4 regions of the Lysinibacillus sp. NPDC093197 genome follow, and region 1 is predicted to be linked to each of the others. Evidence: riboswitches for the same ligand, from Rfam matches in the RefSeq annotation. Region 1 holds a riboswitch; each other region holds the start of a gene.

What was found. Region 1 has a riboswitch for cobalamin ahead of ACIP9G_RS09405 (S-layer homology domain-containing protein). Riboswitches for the same ligand answer to the same signal wherever they lie in the genome.
Positions count from the first base shown of each region.
Region 2: linked by a shared signal. The riboswitch ahead of ACIP9G_RS19660 (hypothetical protein) and the one ahead of ACIP9G_RS09405 (S-layer homology domain-containing protein) in region 1 are both predicted to bind cobalamin.
Region 3: linked by a shared signal. The riboswitch ahead of ACIP9G_RS01715 (ABC transporter substrate-binding protein) and the one ahead of ACIP9G_RS09405 (S-layer homology domain-containing protein) in region 1 are both predicted to bind cobalamin.
Region 4: linked by a shared signal. The riboswitch ahead of ACIP9G_RS01725 (hypothetical protein) and the one ahead of ACIP9G_RS09405 (S-layer homology domain-containing protein) in region 1 are both predicted to bind cobalamin.

Region 1 covers NZ_JBIVOH010000002.1:716,441-720,253, reverse strand. Annotated here, with positions in the region: gene ACIP9G_RS09420 (AraC family transcriptional regulator) at 1-29, shown strand, start outside; gene ACIP9G_RS09415 (Parvovirus coat protein VP1-like protein) at 166-429, opposite strand; gene ACIP9G_RS09410 (DUF418 domain-containing protein) at 789-1,832, shown strand; cobalamin riboswitch at 2,047-2,243, shown strand; gene ACIP9G_RS09405 (S-layer homology domain-containing protein) at 2,412-3,813, shown strand, end outside.
Region 2 covers NZ_JBIVOH010000009.1:97,212-101,024, reverse strand. Annotated here, with positions in the region: gene ACIP9G_RS19670 (tyrosine-protein phosphatase) at 1-524, opposite strand, end outside; gene ACIP9G_RS19665 (ABC transporter substrate-binding protein) at 795-1,754, opposite strand; gene ACIP9G_RS19660 (hypothetical protein) at 1,756-2,298, opposite strand; cobalamin riboswitch at 2,454-2,663, opposite strand; gene ACIP9G_RS19655 (glutathione peroxidase) at 2,818-3,363, opposite strand; gene ACIP9G_RS19650 (hypothetical protein) at 3,601-3,813, opposite strand, start outside.
Region 3 covers NZ_JBIVOH010000001.1:346,920-350,732, forward strand. Annotated here, with positions in the region: gene ACIP9G_RS01705 (DUF2243 domain-containing protein) at 1-371, opposite strand, end outside; gene ACIP9G_RS01710 (precorrin-3B methylase) at 612-1,283, opposite strand; gene ACIP9G_RS01715 (ABC transporter substrate-binding protein) at 1,340-2,335, opposite strand; cobalamin riboswitch at 2,587-2,774, opposite strand; gene ACIP9G_RS01720 (GTP-binding protein) at 2,955-3,813, shown strand, end outside.
Region 4 covers NZ_JBIVOH010000001.1:351,644-355,456, reverse strand. Annotated here, with positions in the region: gene ACIP9G_RS01740 (ABC transporter permease) at 1-554, shown strand, start outside; gene ACIP9G_RS01735 (ATP-binding cassette domain-containing protein) at 547-1,296, shown strand; gene ACIP9G_RS01730 (ABC transporter ATP-binding protein) at 1,309-2,034, shown strand; cobalamin riboswitch at 2,215-2,398, shown strand; gene ACIP9G_RS01725 (hypothetical protein) at 2,661-3,434, shown strand; gene ACIP9G_RS01720 (GTP-binding protein) at 3,646-3,813, opposite strand, start outside.

The sequences.
Region 1 (3,813 bases):
ATTCGGAAATTTGGATTCCAATTAAGTAAAAGTGCCCATAAAAGTGCCAGGCACTCAAACAATTTTGTGAAAAGTGCCGCCCGTAGCGGAAATCAACGGCAATAGACATTTATATTTCTTTGAAGCCAAGAATGAAACTTGTTGTTCATTCTTGGCTTTTGACGTTTAAAAGAAATTATTACGCAAATCAAAAACTTTGTAGAACAGTCTAGCATCTCTGCCCATTTTGCTATTGGTATTCATTTGTGCTAATAAACATTGCTGAAATAATTCATCGCAATTTTTTGTTCTACCATATTTTGAATAACAATCATCATGCTTCTTACAACAAGAATCAACAGCATTTGTTGGTGAACCAGGTCCTGAACATCCAGGTCCACAATATTTATAGCCAGGATAACAAAATCTTAATCTTCTATGCCTATTCACCTTGGTCACCTCTTTTCAAAATAGTCTTCATACTATAAAATATGTTGTCTTAACTTTTGAAAAGGGATGAAAAACTAAGGAAAACATGAAAAATATTGAGACGAAATTTCACATTTCATTAGCCACTAATGCATTAGACTACGCTTGATAATAATATGAATAAAAGAAGGGTCTTGGAAATTAATCCAGACCTTTTTTTAGTGTTTGACTAAGAAACTGCAATCTTAAATAAATCGTTAAGATAAATGAAATCCTTCAGTTAAGGTTTTTGTAAGCTAATCAACAAACTGCTGTAAGGTTGCCTAGATATAATAGCCAAGGAGCATGAAATGCAGTATTGAAGATAAGGAGTTGAAAGCATGAATCCATCCGTTACACAAAAAGAAAGAATTGTGTCCTTAGATATTATTCGGGGATTAGCGTTATTTGGTATTTTATTTATTAATGTAGGTGCTTATCAAATAGTAGTTGAAGGAGGACCGGTGCCAGCCTATAGTAAATTCAATAGTGTGATTGATACACTAATTGATATATTCATTGAGAAAAAATTCTTTTCCATTTTTTCATTTCTTTTCGGTGTCGGTTTTTATATTTTTGCTTCACGCGCTGAAGCAAGAGGTGATAAGCCTCGATGGCGTTTTGCAAGACGTTTACTAGCATTATTTGTTATTGGGATTGTGCACATATTTTTTTTCTGGGGTTCCATCCTTTCTGCATATGCAGTAATAGGTTTGTTCTTACTACCATTTTATCGAGCGCAGATTGATACAATTCGTAACTGGCTTATTGGTATAATTACTGTTCACATTGTAAGCATACTTGGGCAAATGTTTTTGCCAAACTTAGCTATCCTTTCAACAGTTTTCAATATACTAGGGAATGATACAATAACTATTTTTATTATGTTTTTAACAGGTTTTCTAGTAGCAAAAGCTGACTGGATAAGAAATGTGAGACAACTTACCAAACAAATAAAGTTGGTCTTATATGTAACAGCTCCAATATTTGTAGCTATATCTAGTTGGATTTGGTTTGCATCTCAAAATGATGATCAAAAGCTTCAATTAGTACTAGGTTTAGGTGTAATCCCGACTACATATTTTTATTTAGCGAGTTTATTCCTGATTCTAGAACACAAAAATGTTGTAAAAATGCTACAGCCAATTGGACGGGTAGGTCAGATGGCATTTACAAATTACTTAGCTCAGAGTTTTATAGGATTAGCAATTATATCGCTCATGGGACTCGAAGTACTTTCGACTTCCTATATTGTCATCATTGCCATTATGATTTTTGTAATTCAAATCATCTTTAGTATCATTTATTTTAAATTTTTCAAAATTGGGCCATTGGAAAAAGTGTGGAGATGGATGACGTACGGAAGAAAAGTAACGACAAAATAATGATTTCAACGTCAGAGTATTATTGCTCTGGCGTTTTTTTATTGACAATACTTTTGTGCTTAAATATAGAATTGCAAATAAGAAGAACGTAATATGCGATATCAATGCAAATATAAGCAGATTCAACTTCATAATTTTTAGATAATTATTAATGATTGTTTTTTAAAACTATTTTGAAAAAATGGAAACTATGCTAAACTTAGCATTAAGTGAATAGCGAATGCAGAATAAAGGTGCTCTTTTAAGAGCTTAATAGGGAATTCGGTGCAAATCCGAAGCTGTTTCCGCAACTGTATGTGTAGATGACTCCAGAAAATACCACTGTCAAACGAGGAAAAATGCCTCAAGTAGATGGGAAGGTTCTGATTAGGGTACACAAGCCAGGAGACCTGCCTTTATTTCATCGTATTAAATCTCTTCGGAAGCTAGGAGAATTTACGGCAAATAGATGGACAGGCAAATAGTATTTTGAGCCTTTTTCTGTTTTCCTTGGATGCTCTCTCTTTTATTAGAGAAGCATCTTTTTTATTTTCTAGTTATTGCAAGCGCATTCATCTATAAAAAATTGGGGGGAAAGAAATGGACTTTTATAAAAAATGGTTGAATATAGCGATTGTCTTTATCTTATCATTTTCGTTATTATCACCCGTTGCATTCGCTGAGACACAACAAAATGATGCTAGTGAGTTAGAAACAGATTCTAGTATTCAAACTAATGAAGAATCATTAGAGAAAGAAATGACCGAGCAAACGGAAAGCGAACTATCTCCTATTACCAGTAATGATAGTGCGACGATATTTAATAATACGGAACCTAAAGGTTATGTGACGGTTTCCGTAGAGAAGTTTACACTGGGGCAGGGCTACATAAAGGAGCCTGTTCGTGTTCCTTTTTATGAAGGGGATAATATAGCTAAGGTTATAGTTAACCTGTTAGGAGAAGGCAACTATGACATTACAGGGTCTGTAGAAGAAAGCTTCTACTTATCAGGTGTCTTTGATCCTGATCCTGGAGAAGTGAGCGTCCCAAAATACATTCTTGATGAATCTGGTCCAGTTGATGGAAGAATAGAATCCGACTGGTTAAATCAAATGGACTATACAACTATGTCGGGCTGGATGGTAGCTGTAAATAATAACTTTATTCCTCGAGGTGCTTCTGAATGGTTCCCAGAAGATGGTGATATCATTAGATGGCAGTTTACAGTATGGGGGTATGGAGCAGATTTAGGTGGTGGCTTAGAGGGAAGTAGTTTAATTACTCCAGCGAATAAAGACGAGTTAACAGCGAAAATTGCCGAAATTAATAGCTCGCCAACTAAAAACGAAATTTTAGCAAATGAACAAGTAAAGTCTTCTTATGACGCCGCCTACGTGCAGCTTAAAAATATGGAGAGTAGTCAAACAAATGTGGATGCAGCACTTCTCCATTTAAATGCTGCTTTAAATGGAGAAGGGGAAGAAATCGTTAAAGCTGATAAAACAGCTTTGCAAACAGCGGTTCAACAAGCTGAACAAACAAAAGCTTCTGTGAAAGTAAGTTTAGATGGAAAAGATGTAGCTCCTACTGATTACTGGGTTACTCAAGCTGAAATAGATGCATATACAAATGAAATTATAGACGCACAGGAACTAATCGCAGATGAAAATGCCAGTCAAGAAGAAATAGATGCAAAAGTTTTAGCGCTAAATCAAGCCACAAATGCATTTAGTAAAAAACCTGGTTTACAAACGGATATTACTAGCACAGTGAAATTTACTGTCGCACCTAAAGCTGTGATGTTAAAGCTTTATGATACGAATGAGCAAGAAATAAACATAGGCTCTGGTGTTGAAGGGACATACAATGTTTATACAGCAACTATACCAGTAGGAAGTTATCGCTACGAAGGATTTGATAGCAATCATAACAGTGTTGGCGGTGGTCAGCTAACAGTAAAAGCAGAATCAAATCAAGAATTTCAATTCCGCCAGCTTAATT
Region 2 (3,813 bases), on a different contig from region 1:
TCTTGCATAATGGTTTCCTCGGGTACATCTAATGCGAGCAAAATGAGCGCACCGCCAATTCCCGTTCGATCTTTTCCTACGGCACAGTGATGGACGAGGCCTAAATTATCTGGATTTTGAATTGTAGACATTAATTTTTTAAATGAAGCATTGTTAAATGGCATTTGTGCATAAAAATCGCGGAACATCTCTGGGCTTACAACCTTATAAAAATTGTGGCCGCCGGTATTTGTCGGCATCTCAAATGCGTGGTTGCCTTTTGCAGGAATTTGAATATACTTTGCGCCCTTGAATGTGGGATTAGGATTATTTTGAGCCTCTTGTTGATCTCGGTAATCGAATATTGTTTTTACTCCTAGTGCTTCAAAGCGCTCCTTATCCGCCGGTGTCATCTTACCTAGTGCAGCCGAACGATATAGCAATCCATTCTTAACCACTCTGCCATCTCGCGTCTTATAGCCACCCATATCGCGGAAATTTAAGACTGCCTCAAACGGAATAACCTTCATGTCAAACTGTGTCATCCACTACGCCTCCCTTATTTAAGCAATCATTTATATTTCTATTTTATAGAACAACTGAAGATAATACCAATTATTCACAAAACCTTTTAGTAGAGATTCAAAGTCTATGAATCATCGGTTGTCTTGAAGATATCGGAGGTTGAAGACCGTGAAGCCTGTACTTAGCGGACAACAACATTCACAAGCAAAAAAGTGTTAGATTGATCGCAGTCAATCTAACACTTTATCTCTTTTGCCCAAGTTTTAATGGTTGGCTTTCACCATTTATCCTTATTTAAATAATTCGGGATATACTGCTTTTGCTACCATCTCAACAGCTTCACCAATACGTGGACCTGGACGATTGGAAATATCAGTATCAATATAATTTACTGCTTTATCTTGAATAGCAGTAATTGTATTCCATCCATCACGCCCAAGAATTTCGCCTACTGAGTCTTCTACATAGTTTACTGTTGTTAAAATAACTTGAGGATTTTTCGCGATAACATCTTCCTCAGAAACTTTTACCCATCCTGTTTGATCACCAAATACATTGTTCACATTCGCTGCATCAAGAATCTCTTGTTGGAAAGTACCAGCTGCTGTTGTATAAATATCTGGCTTAGGGCTAATTTCTAAATAAACATTTTTCGGTGTTTCTACAGTTTTTACTTTTGCTTGCACATCCGCAATTTTCGCTTTAATATCTTTGTTTAATTGCTCACCTTTATCTTGAACACCCATCACTTCAGCAATTTGTTGAATATCTCCATAAACATCTTCAAATGATGCGGCTGATTTAATAACAAATACTTTCACGCCTGCATCTTCAAGACCTTTAAGGGCATCTAGTGTCTCGTCATTACCTGTGTAATAAGCAATTACAACATCTGGCTTTAGCGCTACAATTTTCTCGCTATTGAATGTTACAGAATCTGACACTCGTTCGATTTTTTTTGCTTCTTCTGGGTAAGTATCATATTCAGTTGCCCCAACTACTTTATCGCCAACACCTAGTGCAAATAGAACTTCAGTGTTACTCGGTTGTAATGACACAACCGTTTTTGGTACTGCATCAAATGCTACTTCTACATCGCGATCATCTGTCACTTTGTAGCCTGTTTGCTCAGCTTGTTGTCCTGTTTTCGATGTATCGTCCTTTTTAGCTTCATTTGCTGTGCCGCAACCTGCCAATACAAGTGCTAACATTAACACTGTAAGCCATTGGAATTTAAATAGTTTCTTCACTTTACACATTCTCCTTCTTTTTCTTCATCGGATATGATTTGCTTATAAACGGTATTTCAGCAATACCAGCTTGTTGATTCATGTATACAGCCATTACAAAAAATACATTAGCTAATAATCCTAAGTAATCGAAAAGGATGGCTGGTACTTCTCTTTCCTCAGAAACTTTATGTAGAACACGGTATGATTTTTTTGCCTCACTACGACATAAATGAAGCGCAGTTGCAGCCCCCGTACCTTGTGGTAAAACAAAGTTTTGGATTTCTTCCTTTACATGCCCCACATAAAAATCATAGCGCTCGCTAAGCCATAACAAATCTTCTTCCGTTACCGCTAATTTGCCACGTACTGAGCCATTTACATGGTAGGCCATTGGCAAAATAGTCAATAAATCTGTCGCCACTACTTCAACTTTTTCAGCTTTTACAGCCGTCAATGCTACACCGACATGAGTTGTTAAACTATCCGTACGAATCTCAAAATCTACTGTAGATATTTTTTCACGCATGAACGGGTAGCAAGAATAACGGGCATCTTTTTTCATACTTAGTCCCTTCTTTCTTTCATGAACAGATTTTGCTTTACAGGTGCATAAAAAAACGCCGCTCCCTAGGGAACGACGAAAATAGCATATATAGTGCCGCCTCACGCGACATTGCCTATGTATTTGCCGTATATCCTCCTAGCTTCCGAAGAGTTTTTATACATTAAATAAAGGTCGGTCTCCTGGCTCGTACAGCTCACTACCCAATGCAGTAGCGATATCATAAAACCTTCCCATCTTGGGTCTTCCCCTTTTCGACAGTGGCATTTATTATGATTCTTGTACTTACAGTTGCGGAAACAGCTTCGGTTTTACACCGAATTCCCGATTATGCTAAAGTTAGCACCATTATTCTGCAAGAATTATTCACTTGATTAGCAGTTTATCATATATTGATTTGAAAGAGTAGTTGCGAGATTGTGGAATATTCGAATATATTTATACAAAACTTAGCACTATTTCTACATAGTGATCCGCTATTTGTTATTCCAGCCTAAAAATTCTGATTAAAATAGCTAGCTATAAAATTTTTTCAATAGCTTGCTCAATATCTAATTGTGAATCTGTTGGTTCAAAGCGCTCAACTGTATGACCTTGATTATCTACTAAAAATTTCGTAAAGTTCCAACGAATGTTACGTCCATCTAAAAAGCTAGGTGCAATTTGGATAATAGCCTCAGCTAACATCTTTTCCTGCATATTCGCCTTTCCGAATTCACGAAAATCTACTTCATGCTTTAAATAATTGAATAACGGATGTGTCTCTTCTCCATTAACCTGAACTAGTTCAAAAATCGGGAAAGTTACCCCGTAGTTAAGTTGACAAAGTTGAGTTGTCTCAACTCCATCTTCTGGGTTCTGCTGTCCAAACTGATTACATGGGAAACCTAAAACAACGAAATTTTCCTTGTCATATTTATTATACATTTTTTGTAAATCTTCAAATTGATATGTAAAATCACATTGGTTGGCTGTGTTGACGATTAACATTGTCTTTCCACGAAATGTCTCCATTGATAAAATTTCACCATTTGGCTTTTTCACTAAATAATTATAAATCCCCATTTTCTCGACCCGACCCTTTCTTATTTACAAAAATTATACTGTTACTATGCTATATACAGTTGCAGATTTACGTGTTTCCTCTTTATAGATAGTTTCTGGCTCTCACTTATACTAAAGCTTACGTCAGTATATAAGACCTATCAAAAACTGAATCCATCCTCCTGTTTTCATTATAATCAATAACTTTTCTTTCTTCAAAATAACACACTTGGGCATAAAAATAGCCATCTCGCTATTTTAACGGATGGCTGTTTTATATTTCTTTTTGTATTTTATATCCTGCTCTTCTTCTATTAATCTCTTTGCAATATCCAGTAAGTTTTGATCATTCGTAGCATCAAACAATTTCTTGAAGGAGACAATAATATCATATCGAATACGCGATGGTTGCTTTTCATCGATACATGTTTGGAACCTTTTCGCTAAATACGAAACAATTAAATCCCTTTG
Region 3 (3,813 bases), on a different contig from region 1:
TTTTCTACATACCTAATCTGGTGTATTCGCATTAGCTTATGTTGAATGATGCCATCATATAATTGGAAACCTCCTGCACCTAGTAACATGCCACCAACCCATCTCTTCAACCAAAACCCACTTTTACGACGAATATCTGCAAGTAAAAACAATCCTGCAATAGTAGCAAACCAACTAATTGCATGGAATATACCATCAGAAATTAAACCAATATCCGTTGTAGACTTATCATAAAAATGATGCCAGCGAAATAATTGATGAAAAATAGTCTCATCTATAAAAGCTACTAGGCCTATCCCAAATAGAAACCCTGACAATAAATTCCGGCTTACATAAACTAGTGTATTTTTATGATTGTTTATGATGGTCATTCCATCCCCCCTACATTTAGATTTTCGTCCTTATCATTCCCTAATTTTTAATATTTTAACCCAACTTTACCTAGCGTATCAGGCTAAAACTACTTCTTTAAAGACATTATTTTTAACATCTATACCCCTACCTAGTCATCTATTGTTTCCATTAAAAAAGAGCTAGCTCTAGCCAGCTCTTTCCTTTTATCAGTTGTTTAAAACGACACGACTCCAAAGGCAGAAATCAATGAAGGAGAATCACTCTTTCTTTAATGCTTGCCAAAATTCAGCGCTATTTGTTCTACGATAAAATTTATGGAAAGGTTCATTTGGGCGAGCGTGTTTCTGATAATGCCTGATAATTTGTTGTAGAAAGCTTTCTATTTTTTGTACTGAAACTCTTTTAGCAAATAGTGTACCCGCCTTTGCATTGGCCCCCATCGGCACGGCACCTAAGTAAACATCGAAGCTATCCTTTTGATAAACAAGCCCAATATCATCATATACAGCATTATAGCAAGCCGATGCACAGCCATTAATATTTAACCGTAGTCTAGAAGGCACAGTTTCTTCATGTAATGCTTCGTATAGGTGTTCGGTTATTTCGGCAGCCTCCATTTTGTCCCCATCACAAAAATCACATGCTTTTATCGCAACGATAGGACCTTGCTTTGCAATATATAAGCCTGCTTCTTGAAGCTCATTGATAATTTCATTCACGTTTATAGTTGGGACGGACAAAAGGATACTATAGGAAGCCGAGTATTTAATTGCGCCGCTATCACCTACAACCTCAGCAATTTTTTGAAATTGAGCTGGTGTATAATGCTTATTGATAATACCTTGACTTACTGCAAGGCGTGTAAAATTTCCATTTGTATTTAGTTTTTCAAATGTTCGATCTGGTGTATTTGAACGAAAGGCATTCATTGTTTGTTCTCCTTATGAAAAAGAGCTAGCAAGTAGCTAGCTCTTTCGATTGTTATTTAAAAGTTTTCAGGATAAAAACCTTTTGCTAAAATTTCAATAGCCTCTGCAGCACGAACCCCTTCTGAAGCTGCTGAAAGTGGTAAAATGACAAAGCGTTCATTTTTCACAGCATCTGTTTCTTTTAATGCCGGATCACTTTTTAGGAATTTAATTTTGTCTTCTGCTGTTTGGGAACCATAATCAATTACGACAATGACTTCAGGGTTACGTTCAACTGTTTCTTCTTTTGATACCGTTGTCCAGCCCGATTCAACATCGCCAAAAATGTTTTTACCGCCAGCAACTGTGACAAGTTCATCCATAAAGTTTTGTGCCGCTGTAAAGACTTCCTTGTCCCCACTATCGAAAACTAGAACACGTAATTCTTTTTCACCTTGTGGTAACTTTGCGCGAACAGCATCAACATCCTTTGTCATCTGTTCAATTAATGCCTCTCCGCGGTCTTCAACACGGAATATTTTTGCAATATTACGGATATCCGTAAATATATCCTCTAACGTTGGTTTTGTAATACTTGAAGAAGTATGTAAATAGGTGTGAATACCAAGTGCTTCTAACTCTTCTGGTGTACCAACACCCTTTTCGCTAAAGCCACTTTTCCACCCAGCGTATAAAAAATCCGCTTCACTATCAATTACTTGTTCTTTTGTCGGATACTGCTCCGCTATCACTGGTACTTTATCGTAAGCTGCTTGTAAAGGTTCATAAATTTTATCATCTAAATAAGCAGTACCAACCATTGAATCTTCTAAACCTAATGCTAGCATTATTTCTGTAACGTGCTGATTTAAGCTAATCGCCTTTTTAGGAGCTTCTGTATAAACTTGTGTCGTATCGTTATTATCAATTGTTACTTCTTTTGCCTCTGCTTGTGCTGGTTCAATGTTTTCACTTTGTGCAGCTGATTCTGAATCATCTTTTGCACTACAAGCGCCTAAAATGCTCAATAATGCCATTGCAAGAACTAGCCACATGCCTTTCCATTTGTTCATGTTTGTTTCTCCTTTAGTTTGTAATTTTTCATCTTTATAGTAAGAAATCAATGACTTCTTTGCTATTGATTACGAGCACTTCTTGACGCTTCATTTCCTGGTAAAAGCATGAATTGCTGTTTGCTACGGTTCCTGCTTAAACTACTGCACATCAAAATGGACACAAAAAACCCTCTTGTTTCCAAGAGGGCGGCATAGTGAAAAAACAATGGTTATTCAACCAATCACTATTCCCATCCTCGTGGTGTTAAGTAAAATAATATATATTGGCAGGTATCCTGGCTTAGGTTCAACGTTTATACGTCTTCCCATAGTTAAACTACAGTGACTGTGTTGTATAAACTCCCCATTTACAGTTGCGGGACAGCATCGGATTTACACCGATTTCCCTTTTAAGCAAATGATAGAAACCATTTGCACCAATATATAGAAGTATTAAGTTATAAAAATAGCCTAGCAGAAGTAATTTTTGTTTTCAATCACACAAAAAAATCCATAACTAATAATTATGAATAATTGACTACTATTCAAACATAAACGAGAACTATTCTACTCGAAATGTTTTTAAGCACTATCTGTTACAATAGGAATATAGGAAAAATAGAAATGAGGATTTTTTATGTATAAAACGATTGGTGTGCTCGCACATGTCGATGCAGGAAAGACAACCTTTTGTGAACAACTACTATTCCATACGAACAGTATTCAAACGCGTGGAAGAGTCGATCACCAAGATACTTTTTTAGATAATCATACTATCGAACAAGCTCGTGGTATTACCATTTTTGCTGAACAAGGACGGATGCAAATTGGGGATGATACATACACACTAATTGATACTCCTGGGCATGTCGACTTTTCACCAGAGATGGAACGCGCAATTCGTGTAATGGATTACGCCATTATTATCGTAAGCGCAGTAGAGGGTGTACAAGGACATACTGAAACCGTGTGGCAATTGCTAAGGCAATACAACGTACCAACCTTCTTCTTTATTAATAAGATAGATCGTGAAGGCGCTGATGTAGATGCCGTTATGAAGCAGCTTCGAAAGGAATGTTCGAAGGACGTACTTTTAATAGAAGACCCATTGCGTACAGATTATGTCCAGAGCCACATTGCTGAATGGCTAGCTGAACGTGATGAACAACTACTCGATGCCTATTTGACAGAAAATCTCGATGCACAAACATGCCTATTACAGTTGCAAAAGTTGATTAAACAAGAGCAAGCATTTCCTTGCTTTACTGGTGCGGCATTAAAGGATATTGGAATAAAAGAATTTTTATCACAGCTCCCTCTACTTACGGAGACTCGATTCGACCATCAAGCACCGTTTCAAGGAGAGGTATTTAAAATTCGCCATGATGGAACTCAACGGTTAACGTTTATCAAAGCATTGCAAGGAACTTTACATACACGCCAAGACTTTACATTTGGTGATGTGACTGAAAAAATAACTGAAATTCGTTTATATA
Region 4 (3,813 bases), on a different contig from region 1:
TTATTTACGGTGGTATAAGCGGTTTTGTTGGTGGTGCCGTCGATGTAATAATGATGCGCATTTTGGAGGCATTTTTAACGATTCCATCCTTGGTCATTGTGCTTGCCCTGCAAGCAATTATGCAAGGAAGTGTTTGGCGAATGGCCATGATTATCGGATTCACAGGCTGGTTTGTTACAGCTCGAATCGTGCGCTCAGAGTTTATTCGTTTAAAGGAAATGGAATTTGTTCAAATGGCTAAAATGTTCCGTACCCCATTGTGGAAAATATTATTTAGTCATTTATTACGTAATAGTTTGCCAGCCATCTTTGTCGTGACGATATTTAATTTTGCTGGTGCGATTTTTACCGAAGTGTCTTTAAGCTTTTTAGGCATCGGTGTGCCGCCAGCCATCCCGTCATGGGGGACGATGCTGTACACAGCGCAAAATGATTTACTCGTTGGTGCTTGGTGGATCGGCCTTTTTCCTGGGTTTATGATTTTTGTGACGATATTATGTGTGCAAGCAATCGGGAGCACTTTCAAACAAGGAGGAGAACGATCACATGTTTAAAATCGACAATTTAACTGTTCGAGTGAACGATAAAAATCTCATCCACAATATCTCGTTAACTGTGCCAAAAGGCCAAATTACAGCAGTTATTGGTGAAAGTGGGAGTGGGAAAAGCACAACCGTATCAGCTATTTTAGGAATGCTCCCGCCACAAGCTGAGACGACAGGGGCAGTGTACTTTAATGGGAAAAATATAATGGCGATGTCAAAAAAAGATAGGTTACTGTTACGGACAAAGCATATCTTTACTATTTTTCAAGATGCTACAAATAGCTTTTCTCCTACCCAAAAAATGAAACAACAATTGTATATGTTTACTGCCTTACGAATGGGCGAGGAGAAAGAGATGTTTCTGCCAAAAATGACCGCTATCTTAAAGGAATTAAATTTGACCGAAGATGTATTAGATTGCTATCCATTTGAGTTGTCAGGGGGTATGCTGCAACGTTGTATGCTTGCCTGTGCATTGTATAATAAGCCAGACATTTTGATAGCTGATGAACCAACTTCTGCACTAGATATGTTGCATCAACAACACTTTATTACATTACTAAAAAATCTACATGCTCAACTGGGAACAACTATTATATTGATTACCCATGATTTAGGGGTTGCAGTTTCACTAGCGGATACGATTGTTGTGATGAAAAATGGAGAGATTGTCGAGAAGGGGCAAGCGACAGAAATTTTTGAGCAACCAAAACATCCGTATACAAAACGGCTTGTCACAAATCATTTTTAGGAGGTGTTTTAGTTGCTTCGGGTAGAAAACGTAAATAAAAGCTATCGAACAGGGCAGCAAGTGTTAGCAAATATAAACCTTACTGTAGGAGAAGGCGAAATCGTCGGACTTGTAGGAGAAAGTGGAAGCGGTAAAAGTACTTTAGCCAAAGTCATTATGCAGCTAGAATCACCTGATAAAGGGACCGTAATTTTTCAAAATCAACAAATCACAAAGAACAATCGGAAGTCCTTTTATGAAAAGTGCCAAATTATATTCCAAAATGCTAGTAATGCTTTAAACCCTATGTGGACGGTTAAGGAACTATTAAGGGAGCCATTGCAGCATCAAAAATTCGTGACGGACACCTATTTACAAACGATGCTTGAGAAGGTCAAGTTATCAAACGATGTATTACAATCTCTGCCCTCTGAACTTAGTGGTGGGGAGAAGCAAAGAGTAAATTTATTACGCTCTATTCTAGTTGAACCGAAATTGATAGTATGTGATGAAATTGTTTCTAGCCTAGATCGTCTAATTCAGCGGGAAATTATCGATTTATTAATTTCGTTAAATAAAGAAAGAAACATGGCTATTTTATTTATTTCTCATGATTTAAAAGCAGTTTCATATTTAAGTGAACGGATTTATGTAATGAAAGCTGGCGAAATTGTCGATGAACAGTACAAGGAACAAGGTGCATTTAATTTCACCGATAGCTATGCTCAAAAGCTATTTCAAGCGATGGAAAGTGAATGATATTTGAAAATAATTAGCTTTGATTTGGATGGAAAAATATCTTTTTTACGAATGTACTCAAAACTATATTAATCTGTAAGTCCAAATAGATACCTTGTACTGTTCATTGACATTGAAATTCCATTACTTTACAATGTGATTTAATAGTATACTAGCGATACTATACATTTTATTACAACTGAATAGCGTGTAGTAATAGGTGTAAATTGCGTGCAATTTACTGAAAAGGGAAGTCGGTGCAAGTCCGACACTGTCCCGCAACTGTAAATGTGAGCGTCTTTTCAAATACCACTGTCAAATGATGGGAAGGTGAAAAGAAGCGATGACCATAAGTCAGGAGACCTGCCTGTTACAAGTACACACCAATAACCTACGAGGAATAGGAGGTGGCATGTTGACAAAACAGAATGTTCTGTTCGTCACAGTACGTCAAACGATAAAAACCAAAGGATATAAAGGGATACGGCATCGAGCCAAATCTCTCCCATTGGTGCAATGTTTGATGTTACTGGATGAATGATAATGATTAGCCGTAACGACGGATTTCCTCTTATTTAGCAGGAAATCCGTCTTTTTATGTAATCGAAACATTTGTTTTGAAAATATGTACGAAAAGAGGTGCACGTATGACGAAAATTCATGTTTGTACAACACAGGAAAAGCAATATGGAGATATGAAGATTTGTAAACTGCCGCGCATTGAAGTTGCCAAGCAGCCAAAAACGAGAATGGTCATTGAAGCACTTGTTGATCAGTTTTTAGCAACAGGACTTATTCGGAACGAACGTTTATTTAATCAAATTTTCTATAACAAAGGCATCATTTGGATTCAAAATGAGGTATATGAAGGGTGCCTTTTTGCTAAAGCAAGTGTAGCGGATGAGCTGAAAACAAAAAAGAATGCCTTTATGATGTACATGCCAACAAATCCAATCGTATATGAGGTAAATGGTGAGCCGTATCATTTAATAACACGTATTGATTCGATTCGAGCTAAACCAAATTTAGATAGGCTTGATTTAGAGCCAAAGCCCATCTTAAGTGCTGCAAGAGTCAATGATTTACTATGCTCGATGGTTATGCGTTTCTATCACACCTATTTAGAAGAGTTGTCGTTAGTCGTTCATACAAATCAAGATAGTAATAAAATAGTACATTTAATAAAGTATGTAGAGTGTGAATACGCTCAATTTCTTCAAAGTGTGAAAGAATTAAATGACTATCATTTAAATTGGCATCCAAGAGGCAATGGTCATCAATTATTGCTTCAATTAATTGAGCAATTACAAATTTTAAAGAGTAAACCAGGTTCGGTTCTTGTTGATTTTTCGAATAGTAATGGTTACGTAATTGTGGAATCAGCGAATAACTTTGTTGCGAAAGCGAAAAAAGCTTTATAAGATTAATATAAAAGGCATCGAGATGTTTTCGATGCCTTCTGTCATTTTTTATGGATAACTTTTGAAATCGCCATAAAAACTAGCTGAATCGCCGATAAAAGTCGCTGAATCGCCGATAAAACCATTCAAATCGGCAATAAAACTTGCTAAATAACCGATAAATCATCCCCCAATCGCTGTTATGCTTTGGAAAATGCGGTTTCTCGGATAATTACAAGCAATGCATGGCTTCTTTTGCCTCATACCAAGGAACTGAATAGCCCTTTCCTTTCGCACAAAAAATACTTGATGATGTATAGTCGGGATCTGCCTGTTTATTGTAATTGATTTGCGCAATTATTTCTTCACTATTATGGCATTTATCATAGCCATCAAATTG